Regions from separate parts of the Gynuella sp. genome, predicted to be linked through region 1. Evidence: predicted binding sites of a transcription regulator. Region 1 holds the regulator's gene; the other holds the start of a gene.

The links. Region 1 encodes LexA, which represses DNA repair genes until DNA is damaged. Its sites were predicted from a motif close to TACTGTNTANNTANACAGTA; they were not measured.
Region 2: the regulator LexA is predicted to act here: its motif matches at 2,052-2,071, upstream of ACQY6I_RS16980 (DNA topoisomerase III).

The regions. Positions count from the first base shown of each region.
Region 1 is NZ_JBNKSF010000019.1:83,419-86,844, reverse strand. It holds gene ACQY6I_RS07575 (DUF2835 domain-containing protein) at 1-120, shown strand, start outside; gene ACQY6I_RS07570 (quinone-dependent dihydroorotate dehydrogenase) at 200-1,216, shown strand; gene lexA (transcriptional repressor LexA) at 1,435-2,040, opposite strand; gene ACQY6I_RS07560 (alpha/beta hydrolase) at 2,246-3,112, shown strand.
Region 2 is NZ_JBNKSF010000039.1:187,773-191,198, reverse strand. It holds gene dbpA (ATP-dependent RNA helicase DbpA) at 1-1,264, shown strand, start outside; gene ACQY6I_RS16985 (hypothetical protein) at 1,366-1,611, opposite strand; gene ACQY6I_RS16980 (DNA topoisomerase III) at 2,087-3,426, shown strand, end outside.

The sequences.
Region 1 (3,426 bases):
CGTGTTGTTCGATTTCCAGCTCGTATCTTACAGCCATATGTGACCCGTTCAGGCGTGCAGGGAAGCTTCAGGATCATATTTGACGGACATCATAAATTTCAGAAGATTGAACGTTTATAGCCCGCTCAGTTCGCTTTTCAATATTCAACAGCTGAATGACAGACTATAATCCGCCAAATTTTTCAAAGGGCGGATACCGATGTACGACTTGTTGCGCAAAGGGCTTTTCTTACTTTCACCAGAAACGGCTCATGAAGCCTCCCTTGAACTGCTAGGGGCTGCAGCCCGCTTAAACCTGTCAGGCTGGGTGGGGAATAAGGTTTCTTCAAAACCCGTCCGGGTGATGGGAATTGATTTTCCAAATCCAGTCGGTCTGGCAGCAGGTATGGATAAAAATGGCGAATTTATCGATGGCCTTGCGGCACTGGGATTTGGTTTTATTGAAGTTGGCACAGTCACTCCCAGGCCGCAGCCGGGCAACCCTAAGCCCCGCTTGTTTCGCTTACCGGAAGCCGAGGCTATTATCAATCGCATGGGCTTTAACAACCACGGTATTGATCAATTGATTACCAATGTCCGGCAAAGTCGTTATGACGGAGTACTTGGCATAAACATTGGTAAAAACAAAGATACTGCCAGTGAGCAGGCCGTGGATGACTATTTGACCTGTTTGCGTAAAGCCTATCCGTATGCCTCATACATAACGATCAATATTTCCTCTCCCAATACCCCGGGTCTTCGTGATCTTCAGTTTGGCGATCAGCTGTCCAGTTTGCTGGCGGCACTGAAAGAAGAGCAGCTCCATCTTCAACAACAGATTGGCAAATATGTTCCACTGGCCGTCAAAATTGCACCGGATATGGATGAGGCAGGTATTGAACAAATCGCAGAAACTCTGATTAAGAATGGTATCGATGGCGTGATTGCCACCAATACCACCGTGAGCCGGGAAGGGGTCAAGCACTTGCTGCATGGGCAGGAACAGGGAGGTCTCAGTGGTCTGCCGGTGCTTGATATGGCGACTGAAACCCAGCGTTTAATGGTACAGGCCTTGGATGGCAGGCTGCCTGTAATGGGGGTTGGGGGGATTCTCAATGGCGAACACGCTTCAGAAAAAATACTGGCAGGTGCCGAACTGATTCAGTTGTATACCGGTTTTATCTATCGTGGTCCGAAGTTGATCACCGAGTGTGTAGAGGCGATACGCAATATTTAAGGATGTATTGTGTTAATGCCGAACAGAGCATTATGACCGTGCAACTTTGCAGTATTGTTTGATTAATACATAGGGGATAACACGCGACTATCCCAACAAAGTCAGGTTGGTGCCGATGCAGAAAGCGACCGTCGGTACGTAATAAAAAATCGCTTGCATAAAAAACACGCGCTGAATTTTGATATTCAGCGCATAAAACGAAGTGTTTTGAAAACTGACTAGTGGATTGTGTTTCTCAACACACCCACATATAAGCCCTCAATGGCAAAGTCATCTGATTTCAGGTCAACAAGGATATCATCGTAATCCTCGTTTTCGGCCACCAGAGTGACAGTATTGCGGCTTTTGTAAAACCGTTTGACCGTTACATCATTATTGATACGCGCCACAATGACATCACCGTTTTTGACTTGATCAGTCTTGTGTACTGCTATCAGGTCATCTTCCAGAATACCAATGTTTTTCATGCTAACACCTTTTACGCGCAACAAATAATCGGCTTTTGGATAGAAGAAGCTTTCTGGAAAATTCACCCGGTTCTCGATGTGCTCCGCCGCCAGAATCGGTGAGCCGGCAGCAACACTGCCTACAACGGGTAAACCCGCATCCAGATCTTCAGGCAGACGAATACCTCTGGAGGCACCGGGAATCATTTCAATTGCGCCCTTGCGGGCCAGGGCTTTTAAATGTTCTTCTGCAGCATTGGGTGAACGAAAGCCGAGTTTGGCGGCTATTTCTGCACGGGTAGGGGGCATGCCGTTATCATCCAGATACGATTTGATGAAATCAAAGACCTGTTGTTGGCGGGCGGTAAGCTTTACCATGATGGATTCCTGAATTTTTTTACAGTATTGGAAGTATATACAGCTGCCATTGGCCGTGCAACCTTGTCATCGCACTCCTGTTCGAGGGAAATAGATAAAGATAAACATACAAAATTAGTATTAGTGTTATGGTAAAGCCTTATGTTGATCTCGTTTTTTTGGGACAATGGTCAGCTTTTCGATGTGTTTTGGATTTTCATTTGCGATGAAAAGTAGCAGTCAGCTTTTTCCCGTTACATTATTTAAGGCCGATTTCTGGGAGGGCTATTCTGAAGATGTATATTTGTTAAAGCCTAACAATAGCCCTGATAAAACCGCTGAATTTGCGGTTACCCGTTTGGGCCATCCGGATGTTTGCCGTAATGGGCTGAGCCGTGGGGAGCCTGTCATTCTGTTACACGGTTTGTATGAAAACCGGACCGTCTGGATGTATGAACAACATGAGATGCTGTGCCAGCTGCTGAATGCCGGGGCAGATGTCTGGATCATGGAAATGCGCGGTCATGGCCTCTCCAAAGTCAATCACGATAGCCGTCAGAATCATTGGCGTAATTATGCCCGTTATGATTTACCCGCCTTACAACAGTTTATTCGTGAACAGAATCCGGCCAGACAGACATGGTTGGCCAGGGAGCAGGGGGCGGTTTCGCTGTTGCTGGCACTTGAATATGGTTTGTTGGATAAACAATCGGAGGACCGCTTTTTTGTGACCCGTCTGGGAGATCTTCTGCGTCGGGACTTTCCTGGGCTGATTTTGGCGCGCTCGCTGTTTAATCGAAAATCAAGGTTTATTCCAGCTGGCCGTAATGAATATGAGTCGCGCCTGGCTATCAAACAGATCTGGCGGCAAAAATCATGGTTTACCGGGCCGAAATCCCTCGATGGAAAAACTCCTTTGTTAAAAAGTATGCAGCAAAATCCGCTGTCCAACTTGTTTTATCTGTCGGACATGAATGATCCTCATCAGCGGAAGTTGATCAGCCGCGCAGGTTTTACTGTGGTTGAAGAGAAAGCGTTTTCAGAAGCCTTGTTGGTATCCTTGATAACTAACCCGGTACATAAAGTTGGTTGAGCAGGCTATGGTCGCTGGAAATGAATTGAGCCAATTTTCAAAAAATAATAATAGTCCTATTGGGTTTCTTTAATGTCTATTAACCCGGCAATCATATAAATCGTGCTGATCATCCTTGATGATTGCCACGGGAAATCTGGCGGTGGCTTGCGAAATGCCCAATCGCCGGACTGCTTTATTTCCAGGGTTCGCATTGGCTATGGCCAATAGTGAGCTCCAACATTTCGGTGTATTCCTGCATCACACGATTAACCCGGCATAAATGCTTGCCGGGTTAAGAATAACCCAAACGATTGATCGATTTCTAAAGTATG
Region 2 (3,426 bases), on a different contig from region 1:
GGTGGCCCAGGCCAAAACCGGCAGTGGCAAAACCGCAGCGTTTGGTATCGGATTACTGCATAAACTGGATGTCAGTAACTTTCAGGTTCAGGCACTGGTATTGTGTCCAACCCGCGAACTGGCCGACCAGGTTGCCAAGGAGGTTCGCAGACTCGGCCGTTTTACCCATAACATAAAAGTATTGATCCTGTGTGGCGGTATGCCGCTGGGGCCACAGATCGGCTCGCTGGAACATGGTGCCCATGTGGTGGTCGGTACCCCCGGACGATTGATGGAGCATTTGCGTAAACAGACATTGTCTCTGGCGAACCTGCAAACGCTGGTGCTGGATGAAGCGGACCGTATGCTGGATATGGGGTTTAGCGATGCCATTGCTGCCATCGTCAAAGAGTGCCCCGCTCAGCGTCAGACATTGTTGTTTTCGGCGACCTACCCTGAACAGATCGACACCATGACCAGCCGTTATTTACAACAGCCGCAGCGGGTTCAGGTGGAATCGGTCCATCATCATGAAGTGATTGCCCAGCACTTTTACCCGATTGATGCTCGGGCTCAGGGATATCAGTTGATTGAGCGTCTGCTCGCAACCCATACACCTGAGTCAACGGTTATTTTCTGTGCCACCAAACAGGAATGTCAGGAACTGGCTGATCAGTTGGCGGACGATGGTTACTATGCTCTTGCCATTCATGGCGATATGCAACAGCGGGAACGTGATCAGGTATTGCTACGGTTTTCCAATCGCAGCTGCTCGTTGCTGATTGCCACTGACGTGGCTGCCCGGGGGCTCGACTTCAAAGCCTTGGATCTGGTGATCAATTATGAATTGCCCAGAGATCCAGAAGTCTACATTCATCGGATGGGGCGAACCGGCCGTGCTGGTGAGCAGGGCCTGACCATCAGTCTGGTCACTGAGCGGGATATGCATCGGCTGGAGCGTATAGAACAGCTCATCAGACAACCCCCTGAATGGCACCATGAGAATGAACTGGCTATGGTTGATCAGAAGGGGTTGAAACCGCCGATGATCACCATCGCCATTGATGGTGGTAAGAAAAATAAAATCCGTCCGGGAGATATTCTGGGCGCATTGACGGGTGATGCCGGTTTTGCGGCGGATTTGATCGGGAAAATCGATATTTTTCCGTTTCATTCCTATGTGGCCGTACAGCGTCAGCACGGTAAAGCGATTCTGGCCCGACTGCGGGAGAGCACGATCAAAGGGCGTAAACTGAAAGTCAGATTGCTGGATCGGCTAAAGTAGCTGTAGACCAGACACGTCCGATACCGATGTTTTGAGTTGCTGGAAATGACTGCCGGCACCGGAGGTTTATTCCGGTGCCTTTAATGGGGGTCAATGTCCGTTTATTTGGCAGGTGGTGGTGGTGTTCCTTTAGCCTGTTCATCAGGCAGCGGACTGCTAGGTCTGGAATAACCTCTGGTGCTCATACAACTGTCCATGGCATCCTGGTCACCGTCGGCACTGGTAGAACATTCCTTGATGGCGGCTTCAAGCTCTTCTCTGTCCGGCGAGGTGGATGAGCTGTCTGCCAGCGACATGCCACTGGATAAAATCAGCGTCATGGCACCAATGACTGTTTTTGGTTTCATGATTGGCTCTCATACAAAAAATACCCGACGAGTGTGCCTGTTCTGACAGGTAAAAAAAGACCCCTTTACTTAAAAGCAGCATTGATTTGCAGGCTTTTAACGATATTGAGGAACAGTCGAGGCTGTCGTCGCTGATGAGTTCCATTTTGTGTTCCACGCAATTTATCCTGCGGTGCTGGAACGCCTTTTAAGTGTCGGTGGATGGTGACAAATCCGGACGGCGAATAAATACATTACTGTGCTGCTGAGGTCGCGTTTATGCTGACTACGCGAATAAATTTTGTGGATCAGCCATGGTTGGTCTGCATAAGCCTATAGCGTAGATTCGGTTATCGCATGATATTTCAGCCATCTTTCTACCGCATGATGTTTGAGGGCTGTCGATCCGCATGGAGGCTTTAACCGCCTGCCTTTGCTTGTTTTCTCGATCAACTCTCATATACTGGTCGTTTGTACAGTGTTCAGTGTTTGTTCTATGCGGTTGATTATTGCAGAAAAACCAAGTCTCGGGCGGGCCATTGCTGCGGTTCTGCCCAAACCCCACAACAAAGGTGAAGGGTTCGTACGTGCCGCCAATGGCGACGTGGTGAGCTGGTGCATCGGTCATTTGCTGGAGCAGGCTGAGCCGGAAGCCTATAGTCCAGCCTATAAACAGTGGAGCCTGGAAAGCCTGCCGATTGTCCCGGAGCAATGGCAACTGACGCCGAAGGCTCAGACCCGGCAGCAGTTAAGTGTATTGCGCAAGCTGGTAAAAGAAGCTGATCAACTGGTCCATGCTGGCGATCCGGACCGCGAAGGTCAGCTGCTGGTGGATGAGGTGATTGCGTACCTGAAAGTGCCCGCCGGTAAACGCAACAGCATGCTCAGGCTGTTGATCAGCGATTTGAACCCCCAGGCGGTGTCCCGGGCATTGGCTCAGTTGAAACCCAATCAGGATTTTCTGCCGTTATCGGTATCCGCCCTGGCGCGTTCGCGGGCTGACTGGTTGTACGGAATCAATTTGACACGCGCGTGTACCGTCAAAGGACAACAGGGTGGATTGAAATCCGTTCTGTCTGTTGGGCGGGTCCAGACCCCGCTACTGGGGTTGGTCGTGCGTCGGGATGAAGACATTGAGGCATTTGTCAGTCGCCCTTATTACGAAGTCCAGGCGGCCATTCATCTAACCCCGGAAGCTCCCTTTTGTTTTTATGCCAAATGGCAGCCGAGTGAGGCTTGTAGTGCTCATCAGGATGAAGAGGGGCGTGTGCTGAATCCTAAATTAGCGCAGAATGTGGCAGCCCGTATCCAGCATCAACCTGCACGGGTCGAGACGGTGGAGCGCAAGCAAAAACAACAGGCTGCACCATTGCCCTACAACCTTTCAACACTGCAGATTGAGGCCGCCAAAGCGTTTGGTCTCAGTGCCAAGCAGGTTCTGGATGGGTGTCAGAATCTGTATGAAAAATACCAGCTGATTACCTATCCACGATCGGACTGTCGTTATTTGCCTAATGAGCATTTTGCCCGTCGGCAGCAGGTGGTAAAGGCCATTGGTTGTCATGATCAAAACCTTACCGATGTCATTGCCGGTGCTGATCTGAACGTGCGTGGCAAAGCCTGGAATGACAGCAAGGTGGAAGCGCATCATGCTATTGTTCCTACGGAAAAAGCGTCAGCGGTCAATCATCTGACAACGGCTGAAAAACAACTCTATGGCATGATCGCGCGGCAGTATTTGCTGCAGTTTTATCCGCCATTCAAGTATGCCGATACCCGGGTCAGTCTGATCATTGCCGGTGGCCGGTTTGTGGCCACAGAACGGGAAACCATACA